DNA from 2 places in the Kitasatospora misakiensis genome. Region 1 is predicted to be linked to the other one. Evidence: riboswitches for the same ligand, from Rfam matches in the RefSeq annotation. Region 1 holds a riboswitch; the other holds the start of a gene.
The links. Region 1 has a riboswitch for glycine ahead of gcvT (glycine cleavage system aminomethyltransferase GcvT). Riboswitches for the same ligand answer to the same signal wherever they lie in the genome.
Positions count from the first base shown of each region.

Region 2: it holds a riboswitch for glycine, as region 1 does, so the genes downstream of both, gcvP (aminomethyl-transferring glycine dehydrogenase) here and gcvT (glycine cleavage system aminomethyltransferase GcvT) in region 1, are expected to answer to the same signal.

Region 1 covers NZ_JBHSOF010000019.1:46,748-53,892, forward strand. Annotated here, with positions in the region: gene ACFP3U_RS16705 (ABC transporter substrate-binding protein) at 1-1,460, opposite strand, end outside; gene ACFP3U_RS16710 (ABC transporter permease) at 1,517-2,506, opposite strand; gene ACFP3U_RS16715 (enhanced serine sensitivity protein SseB C-terminal domain-containing protein) at 3,012-3,962, opposite strand; gene ACFP3U_RS16720 (enhanced serine sensitivity protein SseB) at 4,147-4,941, opposite strand; glycine riboswitch at 5,107-5,213, shown strand; gene gcvT (glycine cleavage system aminomethyltransferase GcvT) at 5,431-6,552, shown strand; gene gcvH (glycine cleavage system protein GcvH) at 6,640-7,023, shown strand; gene glyA (serine hydroxymethyltransferase) at 7,107-7,145, shown strand, end outside.
Region 2 covers NZ_JBHSOF010000089.1:10,102-17,246, reverse strand. Annotated here, with positions in the region: gene gcvP (aminomethyl-transferring glycine dehydrogenase) at 1-1,653, opposite strand, end outside; glycine riboswitch at 1,891-1,994, opposite strand; gene ACFP3U_RS35625 (PRC and DUF2382 domain-containing protein) at 2,230-3,456, shown strand; gene ACFP3U_RS35620 (MFS transporter) at 3,604-5,097, shown strand; gene ACFP3U_RS35615 (DNA polymerase IV) at 5,257-6,687, opposite strand; gene ACFP3U_RS35610 (SanA/YdcF family protein) at 6,741-7,145, opposite strand, start outside.

The DNA of each region.
Region 1 (7,145 bases):
TCCGCGCCCCACTGCATCATCATCAGACCGATGTTGTGGTCCTGGGTGAACTGCGGCGCGCCGGCGCTGTCGGTCAGGTACTTGCCCTGCGGGTACTGCTGGATCTCGGCGTTGATGCCGACCTTCTTCAGCGCGGCCTGGATCGAGGTGGCGGCGGCGACCTCGGTGGCGCGCTCGGTGCGGGCCGACAGGACGGTGTTGATGCTGTCCTTGCCGCAGGCCTTCAGGGCGTCCTTGGCCTTGGCCTCGTCACCCTTGTTGTCCTTGGTCTCGTACAGGTTGAAGTCCTGGTGGCCCGGGATGTCCGGCGGGAGCACCGTGTTGGCGATCTGGCCGCGGATCGGGCCGCCCTCGGCGGTCTGCACCGAGACCTTGTCGATCGCGAACTGGACGGCCTTGCGGCAGTCGACGTTGTCGAACGGCGCGACCTTGGAGTTGATCGCCAGGTAGACCAGACGGCCGCCGTAGGCGTTGTCGGTCTTGGCCTTCAGCTTCGGGTTCTGCAGGATCTGCGCCTGGGTCTGCGGGTCGACACCGCCACCCACCAGGTCGACCTGGGCGTTGCCGGCCAGCAGGTCCTTGTCGATGGTGGCCTGGTCGATGTTCATCTTGAGCAGGATCTTGTCCGGCAGCTGCTTCCGGATCGGGTCCGTGCTCGGGTCCCAGTTGGTGTTCGGGACCAGGACGGCCTGCTTGCCGTCCTCGTAGGACTCGAACTTGAAGGAGCCCGAGGACACGATGTGCTTGACGTAGTCGGCACCGGTGTCCTTGGCCTGCGGGACCGGCGCGGTCTGCGGGGCGCTCACCAGGTAGTCGAAGTCCGCGAACGGGTGCTGCAGGTGGAAGATGATCGTGGTGTCGTCGGGGGTCTCGATCGACTTCAGGTCACCTTCCTTGTCCTTGTACGGGCCCGCGTACGGCGTCGGGTTGTCCACCAGCAGGTCGTGGAAGTAGGTCGGGCCGTTGGAGTTCACGTCCGGCGCGAAGTTGGAGCGCTCGACGGCGTACTTGACGTCCTTCGAGGTGATCGGGGTGCCGTCGTCGTACTTCAGGCCCTTGCGGAGCTTGTACGTCCAGCTCAGGCCGTCCGCGCTCGGCTGGCCCATGGACTCGGCGAGGTCCGGGACGAGCTTGTTGCCCTCCTCGCCGGCGGCCGGGTTGAAGGTGGTCAGCGGCCGGGCGTACAGACGCGAGAAGTTGTAGATGTACGCGTAGTACGTGTTGCCCGGGTCGAGCGAGTCCGGGGTGCCCTTCATCTCGAAGGTGACCGTCCCGCCCTTCTTGTCCGAGGCGTTGACGATGTTCTTGGTGGCCGCGTTGACCCCGGAGCCGCCCGCGGCCTCGGTGCCGGTGGCGGTGGACTTGGCGTCGTCGCTCTTCGAGCTGGACGAGCAACCGGTGACGACCAGGACCGCGGCAGCGGCCATGGCGGTCAGCGCGACAGTACGGGACCTACGCATGGGTGGGATCAACCCCTTGAGGAAGTGGTGGCTGGACGAGGATTCCTGACGCAGCGTCAGTTGCTCTTGGGATCGAGGGCGTCACGCAGCCCGTCGCCGAGCAGGTTGAAGGCGAGCACGGTGATGAAGATCGCCAGACCGGGGACCACCATGTACTGGGGGTCCACCTGGTAGTACCGGATCGCGTCCTGGAGCATCCCGCCCCAGGAGGCCTGCGGAGGCTGGATGCCCACGCCGAGGAAGCTCAGCCCGGCCTCGAAGAGGATGTTGGTCGGGATCAGCAGGGTCGAGTAGACCAGGATCGGACCGACCAGGTTGGGCAGCAGCTCCTTGAAGAGGATGAACGGCCCGCGGGCGCCCAGGCTCCGGGCCGCGTAGACGAACTCGCGCTCGCGCAGCGAGAGGGTCTGTCCGCGCACGATCCGGCCCATGTAGGGCCAGTTGAAGAAGCCGATCACGAAGATCAGCACCATGATGTGCAGCGGGAGGCCGTGCAGGCCGAACGCGCCGCCCTGCAGCGAGGTCGAGATCGCGATCGCGAAGAGCAGCAGCGGGAAGGCGAGGAAGACGTCCATCACCCGGCTGATCAGGGTGTCCACCCAGCCGCCGTAGTAGCCGGCCATGATGCCGAGCACGGTGCCGATGGTGTTGGACAGCACGGTCGCGCCGAAGGCGACCAGCAGGGAGACCCAGGAGCCCTCGATGACGCGGGTCAGCAGGTCGCGGCCCTGCAGCGGGTCGACGCCGAGCGGGTGGTCCCAGCTCATGCCGCCCCAGTCGCCCAGCGGCAGGCCGCCGAGGTCGGCGTCCAGGAGGTCCTGGTGGAGGGCGTCCGGGTCCAGGCCGAAGGCCGATTCGATCGGCTTGGCGAGCAGGGCGAGGAGGATCAGCAGGATCACCACGACGCCGCCGGCGACGGCGGCCTTGTCCCGCTTGAAGCGGGTCCAGGCGATCCGGCCGAGCGAGCGGCCCTCGATCTTCTTGGCCGGGCTCGCGGCGGCGTCTGCCTCCGGTGCGCTGCCGGCGGTCTTGATGGGTGCGGTCATGGTCAGTTCGGTCCCCTCGCCGACGGTGGCCGGCCCACGGGTGCCGGACGCCGGGATCGGCGGCGCGGCTGGTGCGGACGTGCTTGAGTGCGGACGTGCGGAGGTACAGGTGCGGGGTGCTTCTCAGCGGTACGGCGTGCTCAGTGCTGCTGCCACGCGGTACTGCTGCCACGCGGGATGGGCGTCACGTGGGATGGGCGTCACATGGATCATGCGGTCCGCCAGCGCGTTCGCCCTTGTGGGACGCCAACCACGCGCGGCGGGCTGTTGCAGAACTCTCTGCCATCCGAACAGGCTTACGCCAGTCCAAACCACCGACAGATGCCCAACTGTGATCTGTCCGCATGCACCCCTCGCACCATCGGCATATCCCTCTTCACACAGCTGTAACAGCCATGTCAAGGCGGCCGCCACCGATTCGGGAAAATTGTCCGGAAAACGCCGTAACCGGCTCGACATCATGTCAAGCCGGTTACACGGACTTCTCTTCGACGTTTCCCGCAGGTCAGCGACCCGGATAGCCCGGCCAGGGCTGCTGCGGCGGCGGTTGCTGCCCCGGCCAGCCCGGCGCCGGCGGATGCGTGCCGTAGCCGAAGCCCTGCCCCTGGGCCGGCCCCTGCTGCGAGGCGTACGGCGGCGGGGGTACCGGCGGGTAGGGGCCCGTCGGCGGACGACCGTGCCCGGCCGCCTCCCGGTCGTAGAACGGGCGCGCGTTGGCCCGCATCCAGAGCGCCACCGGGTCGAACTCGTCCGCCATCGCCACCGTCGAGACCGCCAGGCCCTCCGGCGCGACCGCGATCGCCCGCTGCATCAGCGCCCGCACGGCCTCCACCGTGGGCGCCGAGCTCTCGTACAGCTCCAGCCCGATCGCGAGGTACGGCTCGCCCACCGACGGCTGGACCCAGGCCCGGCGCAGCGCCCGCACCGCGCGCACCTCGGCCGCCTGCCGCTCCAGCAGCGCGAAGAACGACTGGGCGGCCGGCAGCTGCGGCTCGCTCAGCCGCAACGGCCCGGCCGGCAGCCGGTCCAGCCCCGCCGCGACCCGTCTCAGGTCGGCCCACGGCACACCCACCCCGCCGCCCGGGGCGTGCGGGTTCAGCCAGAGCCCCCAGCGGGTCCGGTACAGCGAGGCCGCGATCTCCCGGCCGGAGATCACCTCGTGCGCCCGCGCCCAGCCGGACGCCGCCAGCTGCTCGGGCGAGGTGACGGCCGGCGCGTAGCCGTGGCCGCTGATCTCCATGTTCCCGTACTGGGCGTCCGCGCTGCCCGGCGTGCCGTGCCACAGCAGCATCCAGACCCGGCCCTCGGCGAGCGCGTTCAGCATCGTCTCGTAGGCCTCGTAGCGCTCCGGCGCCACCTCGCGCAGGGCGCGCTCCAGCGCGCCCGGATCCGGGCGTCCGGTGGGCGCCTGGCCCCAGGGCCCCGGTGCACCGCCAGCTACCGATCCCGCACTCATGCGCCCACCTCGCTGCGCCTCTTCGTTCCTCGTCGTCACCGGCGGCCCGGCGGCCGTCAGCACGCACCCTATGGGGCACCGACGACCGCCGCCACGCCGACGTGCCAGGGTCAGGGCCTGTCCGGGTACCGCTCCCCCGCCCGAGCCCGCTCCGACGGGTGCCGGGCGGGCGGCCGGGGCCGGATCAACCCCGCGCGTAGAAGGGGGCGACCCGGTTCACCAACCAGTCGACCACCGGATCGTCCGCGAGGTCGAGCAGTACGAGGTGGACGCCGCCGGGCAGCGGCGCGGTTCCCAGCGCGCGCCCCAGCGCCTCGTTCACCGCCCCCGGGTCGGCCGGGGCCAGCGGGTCCAGCTGGACGCCGACGAACATCACGGTCGGCTCGCCCTCGACGCTGGCCAGCGCCCGCCGGGCGGTCAGCACCCCCGGCAGCGCCGAAAGTTCGGCGCGGCAGGCGGCCAGGAACAGCTCCGGGTCCTCGCCCGGCACCGGCTCGCGCAGCGCCACCCGGCCGCCGGACGGCGCGTCGGGGGCGGCCTCCCAGCGGTCCTCGCGCGGCCCGCGGCGCAGCTCGGCCACGCCCTCCGGCGGCACCGGGATGCCCACCGGCGCCTCGGGGTTGACGGCGATGCCGACGCCCAGCGGCAGGCCGCGGGCGAACTCCCAGACCGGCGCGACGGCGAACGCCATCCCCGGCACCTGCTGGAGGAACACCTCCTGCGAGGAGAACACCGGGACATAGGGGTCGCCGGCCAGCTCGAAGGTCGGCAGGTCCAGCGCCTGCCCCCGCGGGTCACCGCCGGCCGGCAGCGGGATCCACACCTGGCTGCGCGCCAGCACCTCGATCACCCGCGGGGTCGCGCCCGGGTCGCCGAGCGCGGCGGTGAGCACCTGCTCCAGCTCGTTGGCCGGCCAGGCCCCGCCCGAGGGCGCCGACTCCGGTCCGCCCCAGCCCTGCTGCTCCACCGGGTTCCCCATGCGCCCCTGTACCGCCCTCCGCTCGCCGATCCCCGCAGCCTAGCGGTCGGCGGACGCGGAGGGCCCGGGAGGCGGCCCCCTCTCCCCTGATCCGCGGGGACGTGCCATGATGTGCGCGTCTGCGGTGGCATCCACCCAGGCCCCTTCAACTCCATACCGGCCGCTCGAACCCGCGCGGGAGAGTCCGGAGTGCCCCGTCCTGGCGGCACAGCCGGCGCCGAAGGAGCAAGTCCTCCCCGGAATCTCTCAGGCCCCCCTACCGCACGGGCTAGGCAGATCTGGAAAGCGGTGCACGGCCCTGCCGTCCACCCACCCACGGTGCAAGCCGCCATGCTGTCCCTTGCAGGGCAGTGGACGGTGAAGCTCTCAGGTCCGACGACAGATGGGGAGACCCAGCCGCCGCATGCCCGCGCGCAGGGTCCGCCGCCCCCTGCAGGGCCGGTCCCGGCGCGCGCACCCCTGAGTGCCCCGACCGAGGAGTTCCTGGCCATGTCGTCCCTCCGCCTCACCGCGCTCGACGCGCTGCACCGCGCCCTCGGCGCCACCATGACCGACTTCGCCGGCTGGGACATGCCGCTGCGCTACGGCAGCGAGCGCGAGGAGCACCTCGCCGTCCGCACCAAGGCCGGCCTGTTCGACCTGTCCCACATGGGCGAGATCACCATCACCGGCCCGCAGGCCGGCGAGATGCTGGACCACGCCCTGGTCGGCTTCGTCTCCGCGCTCGGCGTGCTGCGCGCCCGCTACACCATGATCTGCGCCGAGGACGGCGGCATCCTGGACGACCTGATCGTCTACCGCCTGCGCGAGGACGCCTTCCTGGTCGTCGCCAACGCCTCCAACGCCCAGCTGGTGCTGGACGAGCTGATCGCCCGCGCCAAGGGCTACAACGCCGTCGTCTCCGACGACCGCGACGCCTACGCGCTGATCGCCGTCCAGGGCCCGGAGTCCACCGCGATCCTGGCCGACACCACCGAGGCCGACCTGCCCGGCCTGAAGTACTACGCGATCCTCCCCGCCCAGGTGGCCGGCCGCGACGTGCTGCTCGCCCGCACCGGCTACACCGGCGAGGACGGCTTCGAGATCTTCTGCAGCCCGGGCGACGCCGAGCGGATCTGGCAGGCGCTGACCGGGGCCGGCGCCGACCGCGGTCTGATCCCGTGCGGCCTGTCCTGCCGCGACACGCTGCGCCTGGAGGCCGGCATGCCGCTGTACGGGCACGAGCTGTCCACCGACCTGACCCCGTTCGACGCCGGACTCGGCCGGGTCGTCCGCTTCGACAAGACCACCAACGAGGGCGCCTTCATCGGCCGCAAGGCCCTGGAGCGGGCCGCCGCCGAGGCCGACGCCAACCCGCCGCGGGTGCTGGTCGGCCTGGTCTCCGAGGGCAAGCGGGTGCCGCGCGCCGAGTACACCGTGGTCTCCCCGGACGGCGCGCCGATCGGCCGGATCACCTCCGGCGCGCCCTCCCCCACCCTGGAGAAGCCGATCGCGATGGCCTACGTGGACGCGGCCCACGCCGCCCCCGGCACCACCGTCGCGGTGGACGTGCGCGGCAAGCACGAGCCGGTCCAGGTCGTCGCGCTGCCGTTCTACAAGCGGGCCCGCTGAGGCTCCGTCCCACCTGTCCCCCCGCGAGGCACGTCCGCGCCCCGGGCCGCTTCGCCGTACCCGCTTCCCATCCTGGAGAATGACGCCATGAGCAACCCCGAGCACCTGCAGTACACCGAGGAGCACGAGTGGCTGACCACCGCCGAGGCCGGTGAGGTCGCCACGGTCGGCATCACCAAGCACGCCGCCGACGCGCTCGGTGACATCGTCTACGTGGACCTCCCCGAGGTGGGCGCGACGGTGACCGCCGGCGAGACCTGCGGCGAGCTGGAGTCCACCAAGTCGGTCAGCGACCTGTACTCGCCGGCGACCGGCGAGGTCGTCGAGGTCAACGAGGCCGTCAAGGACGACAACAGCCTGGTCAACGGCGAGCCCTTCGAGGGCGGTTGGCTCTTCAAGGTCCGCGTCGAGTCGACCGGTCCGCTGCTGAGCGCCGACGAGTACACCAAGATCACCAACCCCTCGGCCTGAGTCTCCCGACGGGGCGGCCACCCGCCGCGGCCGCCCCGTCGCCCCGCCGGCCTCCTCCCTCTCACTCCCGGGAAGACCCCACCATGACGGTTCTGAACCAGTCCCTGCACGCCCTCGACCCG
Region 2 (7,145 bases), on a different contig from region 1:
GAAGCCCGCGGCCTGGTCGACCGGCGCGAAGGGGTGCAGCTGGCCGAACTCCGGCCAGGTCACCGACTCCATCTCGGTGGTCGCGTTGAGCTTCATGGTGCAGGAGCCCAGCGGGATCATGCCGCGGTCCAGCGCGTAGTCCCGGTCCGACAGGCGGCGCAGGTAGCGCAGCATGGCGGTCTCCGAGCGGTGGCTGTGGAAGACCGGGTGGGTCAGGTACTCGTCCTCGCGCAGCAGCGCGGCGGGCAGCGTGTCGGCGGTCTCGGCCACCTCGCCGGCCTCGACGCCGAACGCGGCCCAGACGCCGGCCAGGTCCTCGCGGGTGGTGGTCTCGTCGGTGGAGACCGAGATCCGGTCCTCGCCGTCCTGGAAGACGTTGATGCCGTTGGCGCGGGCGGCGGCGGCGATCTCGGCGGCGCGGCCCGGGACGACCGCGGTGACGGTGTCGAAGAACTCGCCGTGCAGCAGCTCGACGCCGCCGGCCCGCAGGCCCGCGGCCAGCGCGGCGGCGTAGCGGTGGGTGCGGCGGGCGATGTCGGCCAGGCCGTCCGGGCCGTGGTAGACGGCGTACATCGAGGCCATCACGGCGAGCAGCACCTGGGCGGTGCAGATGTTGCTGGTGGCCTTCTCGCGGCGGATGTGCTGCTCGCGGGTCTGCAGGGCCAGGCGGTAGGCGCGGTTGCCGTCGGCGTCGACGGAGACGCCGACCAGGCGGCCGGGCAGCGAGCGGGCGTACTCGGCGCGCACCGCGAGGTAGCCGGCGTGCGGGCCGCCGAAGCCCATCGGCACGCCGAAGCGCTGCGAGGTGCCGCAGGCGATGTCGGCGCCGAGCGAGCCCGGGGACTTCAGCAGGGTGAGCGCGAGCAGGTCGGCGGCGACGGCGACGATCGCGCCCAGGCCGTGGGCCTGCTCGATCACCGGGGCGAGGTCGCGGACCACACCGGTGGCGCCGGGGTACTGGAGCAGCACGCCGAAGACGCCGCGCTCGGCGATCTCGGCCGGGATGCCCGCGGACAGGTCGGCGACGACGACCTCGACACCGGTCGGCACGGCGCGGGTGTTGATCACCGCGACGGTCTGCGGCAGGGTCTCGGCGTCGACCAGGAAGACACCGCCCTTGACCTTGGTGACGCGGCGGGCCAGGGCCATCGCCTCGGCGGCCGCGGTGCCCTCGTCCAGCAGGGAGGAGCCGGAGGTGGGCAGGCCGGTCAGGTCGGAGACCAGGGTCTGGAAGTTGAGCAGCGCCTCCAGGCGGCCCTGCGAGATCTCCGGCTGGTACGGGGTGTACGCGGTGTACCAGGCCGGGTTCTCCATGACGTTGCGCAGGATCACCGGCGGGGTGAAGGTGCCGTAGTAGCCCAGGCCGATCATCGACCGGAGGACGGAGTTGCGGTCGGCCAGCTCGCGCAGCTCGGCCAGGACCTGCGCCTCCGAGCGGCCGGCGGGCAGGTCCAGCGCGGTGATCGAGCGGATCGCCTCGGGGACGGCCGCGACGGCCAGCTCGTCCAGCGAGCCGTAGCCGACGTGCGCCAGCATCTTCTCCTGCGCGGCGGCGTCGGGGCCGATGTGGCGGTTCTCGAAGGGGCTGACCTGTTCGAGCTCGGTGAGGGTCGCGGGGGTGGTGGGGCGTCCCGAGTTCGGCTGGGCGTTCATGGTGGTCGAGGCCTCCTGGTCACGGACCGGCGGGGGTGCGCACGCCGGGCGCCCTCGCCGCTGCGGACAGCGGAGGACCCGGTCGGACGAACCCGACAGGCCTCCCCCTCTGTCATCGGGACCTGAGAGCTTCGCCCGCACGGGGCGCCGTGGGACGCCCCGCCGGCTTGCACCGTCGGTGAGGGTGGTGGCCGTCGGCTCCCTCGCCGGCGGTCCTGCCCTGCTTTCCAGAGTGACCTATCCCGCACGGTACGGATGCCTGAGAGATTCCGGGGAGGAGTTGCTCCTTCGGCGCCCCGACCAGCCGTTTCCACTGCCGGGGACTCTCCCGCGCGGGCTCGGCGGTCGCGCCCAGGGTACCAGCGGGAGCCCCGGCGATCACGGGTGTGTCCGGTCACTTCGCGGCGCCGCCCCGGTCGTCCGGGTCGACCCGGACGGCGCAGCGCCGGACCCGTCCGGCCCCGTCCCGGTCGCGCCCGTCCGGTTCATGCCTTTTGGTGTGAAGTGGCGGACGGGACGGGCGGGCCGGCCGCCGTTCTGCGGGCGTTCCGCAGGATCACCGCACTGGAGGAAAGAGTGCAGACCGACATCGACCCCCGGGACCTCATCGGCCACAAGGCGGTCGACCGCAACGGGGACAAGATCGGCACCATCGACGAGGTGTATCTCGACGACGCCACCGGCCGGCCCGAATGGGCGGCCGTGCGGACCGGCATCTTCGGCCGGGACGCCTTCGTCCCCCTGACCACGAGCGAGTTCTCCGGCGACGAGCTGCGGGTGCCGTACGACAAGTCCCTGGTGAAGGACTCACCGGACTTCGGCGTGGGCCAGCACCTGTCACCCGCCCAGGAGCTCCAGCTCTACCGCTACTACGGGCTGGACACCCCGGTGGACGGCCGGCCGTCGGCGGGTGACGGCTCCGGTTCGGAGCCGGCCGACCTCGACTTCGGCACCACCGCCGACCACGACACCACGGCGGTGGCCGGCACGGCCGCGGTGGGCGCGGCCGCCGCGCACGGCACCGCCAATGGCGCCGCCAACGGCACCGGCACCGCGCACCCGGCCAAGCCGCTCGGCCTCCACCAGTCCCCCACTACCGTCCCCAGCCCGGCCGCCGACCCCGGCAAGCCGTCCGACCCTGCCCCGGAGGCCCCCGTGCGGACCCTCGCCACTCCCCTGCCCACCACCGCGACGCCCACCGCACCGCAGCCGTCCGCCGAGCCGCGGCCGCACCCTCCGGCGCCGGCGTCCGCGCCCGGCACCTCGACGGCCGCTCCCGCCTCGGGCACCGCGCACCCGGAGCCCGGCGCCGCCGCGTCCGCCCCCAGCGCTCCGGTGGAGATCACCTGCCGCGAGGAGCGCCTGGACATCACCACCGAATGGCACGTGCTGGGCACCGCCAAGCTGCGCAAGTACGTCACCAGCGAGCCGGTGGAGCGGCGGGTGCCGGTGGTCCGCGAGCGGGTCCGGGTCGAGCGGATCCCGGTCGGCGACGCGGAGCGGGCCTCGCTCAGCGACAAGGAGATCGCCGAGGCGGTGGAGGAGGTCACCCTGCGCGAGGAGCGCCCGGTGGTCCGCAAGTACCTGGCGCCGATCGAGCGGGTCCGGCTGGTCGTCGAGCGGTACACCGCCGAGGAGGTGGTCCGGGACGAGCTGCGTCGCGAGCACGTCGAGGTCCACGACAACACCGCGGCGGCGTCGACCCCGGCCCCGGCCGCCGCCCACGGTCCGGCCCGCCAGGCCGCGCACCCGCCCGCCGCGGAGGACCAGGCCCGCCCGGCCCCGCTGCGGCCGCTCGGCTGACCCGGTCGGGTCTCCCGGAGGACCTCGGCCGCTCACGGCCGGGGTCCTTCCTTTTTACCAAGGCTTAACCAATGAATATTTGACACACTGAAGTATCTCCCTGCATGGTTAGTTGAGTTCATTCACTATGTACGGGAGGAAACAACCGTGAGTGAGGCACCACAGCCCACCACCGCGACCCAGAAGCCGAGCAGCGCACGGGTCCTGCCGGCCCTCATCCTGGCGATGCTGTCGTTCAGCGTGGTGCAGACCGCGGTCGTCCCGATCCTGCCCTCGCTCGCGAAGGAGCTGAGCGTCTCCGGCTCCAGCATCACCTGGCTGATGACGGCCAACCTGCTGTCCGCCGCCGTGCTGACCCCGCTGCTCGGCCGCTTCGGCGACCTGCGCGGCCGCAAGCCGATGCTGCTGATCTCGCTCGGCGGCCTGGTCGCGGGCTCCGCGCTCGCGGTCTCCACCCACTCCTTCACCTGGCTGGTCGTCGCCCGAGTCCTCCAGGGCGCCGGCGGTGGCGTGCTCCCGCTGGCGATCAGCATCGTCCGCGACGAGCTGCCCAAGCAGAAGGTGACCGGCGGCGTCGCCGCCATCAGCGCCTCGATGGGTGTCGGTTCCGGCCTAGGCCTGGTCGCCACCGGCCTGCTGCTGGAGCACTGGAGCTACAAGTCGATCTTCTGGATGGGCCTGTTCTTCGGTCTCATCGCGGTCGCCCTGGTCGCCCTCCGGGTGCCCACCGACCCGGTCACCGACAAGGAGGGCGGCGCCGACCCGCTCGGCGCCATCACCCTGGCCGGCTGGCTCTCCGCCCTGCTGGTCGCGGTCAGCCAGGGCAACACCTGGGGCTGGACCTCCACCAAGACGCTCGGCCTGTTCGCCGTCGCCGCCGTGATCGCCCTCGTCTGGGGCGTCATCGAGGTCAAGGTCGCCCACCCACTGGTCGACATGAAGATGATGTCCCGCCCGGCCGTCGCCTTCACCAACCTGGCCGGCCTGCTCATCGGCTTCGGCATGTACGGCTCGTTCATGGTGATCAGCAACTTCGCCCAGACCCCGGAGAAGTTCACCCACTACGGCTTCACCGCCACCGTGCTGCACGCCGGTGTGATGCTGCTGCCGTCGGCCCTCGGCTCGATGATCGCCGCCCCGGTCGGCGCCATGCTGATCGCCCGCCGCGGCCCGCGTCTGCCGCTGGTCCTCGGTGGCGTCCTCGGCGCCGTCTCGATGGCCTACCTGGCCCTGCGGCACAGCCACGAGGGCGACATCTACCTCTCCTCGGCGATCTTCGGCCTCGGCATCGGCCTCGCCTTCTCGGCGATGCCCGCCTACATCAACGGCGCCGTCCCGGTCGAGCAGAGCGGCATCGCCAACGGCATGAACGCCGTGCTGCGCACCGTCGGCGGCGCGATCGGCACCGCCGTCATGGCCGCCATCCTCACCGGCGACACCCTGAAGCTGCCGATCCCGATCTCGCTGCCCACCCTGGACGCCTACAAGCACGCGTTCTGGACCGCCGCCGTGGTCTGCGTCGTGGCCGGCGCCGTCCCGTTCCTGATCCGCTCCGTCAAGCCGACCACCACGGTGGCCGCCGGCGGCAACCAGGTGGCGGACCTGACCTCCGGCCAGCAGCCGGTGAAGACCGACGCCTGACGAGGCGTCCCGCCCCGCGCCCAGGGACAGGGCGCGGGGACCGGACCCGGACGGTCGCCGAGGGCATCGCGACCGTCCGAGGCCCGGAAACGCGAAGCGGCCCCACCCGGCCCCCCTGCCGGGTGGGGCCGCTTCGCGTTTCCGGACCGGCTCCGCCGCTCAGCCCTCCTCCCCACCGTCCCCGCTACCATCCCCGCCGTCCTCGTCCCCGTCCTCGCTCCCGGGCCACCCCGGGCGCAGCGGCAGCGGCCGGGCCGGCTCCAGCGCCGGATCGTCGATCCGGAAGGTCCGTACCCGGCCCGGCTTGCTCCACGGCGTCTCGAAGCGGACCGTCACCCGGCCCACCCCGCTGCCCTGCACCCACCCCGGCCCGTGCTCCGCGTGTCGCACGTCCTGCCCCGGCAGCCAGCGGCGCACCGGCACCGCTTCCTCCTCCACCGCCTGCGGCTCCTCCTCCGCCCCGGCCTCGGCCGCGGCGGCCGCCTCCTCCCGGACGGCCTGGGCGAACAGGTCCTCCTGGGTGTAGTCGGCCAGCTGCGCCACCCCGACGCCCAGCAGCCGCACCCCGCCGGTGATGTCCACCTGCGAGGCCAGCCGGCGCGCCGTCTCGACCACCACCGTCTCGTCGTCCGTCGGCCCGCGCAGCGTCTCCGAACGGGTCAGCGTCGAGAAGTCGAACCGCCGGACCTTCAGCACCACCGTCCGCCCCGAGCGCCCGGCTCCGCGCAACCGCCGCACACAGCGCAGCGCCAGCGCCTCCACCTCGCGCAGCACCCGGTCCCGGTCGGCCAGGTCCACCTCGAAGGTGTCCTCCACCGAGACGGACTTGGCGTCCTGGTCCGCGACCACCGGCCGGTCGTCCAGTCCTATGGACATGGCGTGGACGCCGACTCCGTGCGCCTTCCCCAGCAGCTGCACCAGTTCCGCCTCGCCCGCCTCGGCGAGCTCGGCCACCGTGTTCAGCCCGGCGCGGCGCAGCACCTGCTCGGTGGCCGGACCGATCCCGGGCAGCGCCCGCACCGGCATCGGCCCCAGCACCGCGCGCTCCTGGCCCGGCTCGACCAGCACCAGCCCGTCCGGCTTGGCCTGCTCGGAGGCGATCTTGGCCATCAGCTTCGACCCGGCCGCCCCGACCGAGGCGGTCAGCCCGGTGCGCTGCCGGATGTCCGCGCGCAGGTCCTCGGCCAGCGCAAGCACCAGCCGCTCCCCCGTACCGTGCTCCGCCTCGGCCAGCACCGGGCCGTACGGACCGGCCTCCAGATCGACGAAGGCCTCGTCCAGGCTCAGCGGCTGCACCAGCGGCGAGAGCTCCCGCAGCAGCCCCATCACCACCTCGCTCACCTGCCGGTACGCCTCGAACCGACCGGTCAGGAAGGCCGCGTTCGGGCAGAGCCGGCGCGCCTGCGCCATCGGCATCGCCGAGTGCACGCCGAAGGTCCGCGCCTCGTAGGAGGCCGTCGACACCACCCCGCGCCCGCCCAGCCCCCCGACGATCACCGGCTTGCCGCGCAGGCTCGGCTTGGCCGCCTGCTCCACCGCCGCGAAGAAGGCGTCCATGTCGAGGTGGATGATGCTCGGCAGTGACCGCACCCGCCGATCATGCCGCACGGGTCCGACAACCCGTCCGAACCCGGCCGCCGGGGTCAGCGCACCGCCGTACCGCCGTCGTCGGCCCGGCCAGCACCCGCGTCCGCCAGCGCCCGCGGTATGCCCGGCTCACGCGGACCGAGGAACAGCGGATCCGGCCGCAGCCAGGCGTTCAGCATGGCCTTCCCGGCCCCCGGGATCTCCCGGAGGCCGCCGTACAGCCAGGTGGCGTCCCGGACCTCCGGCACGCCCACCGCGTACGACTCGATGCCCGCCGCCTCGCAGAGCGCCAACGCCCGCCGGACGTGGAAGTCCTGACTTACCAGCACCGCGCGGTCCACCCCGAAGATCCGGTGCGCCCGGGTGCAGGAGTCCCAGGTGTCGAAGCCCGCGTAGTCGCCGACCACCCGCACCTCCGGCACCCCGTGCTCGATCAGGTAGCGGCGCATCGCGTCGGTCTC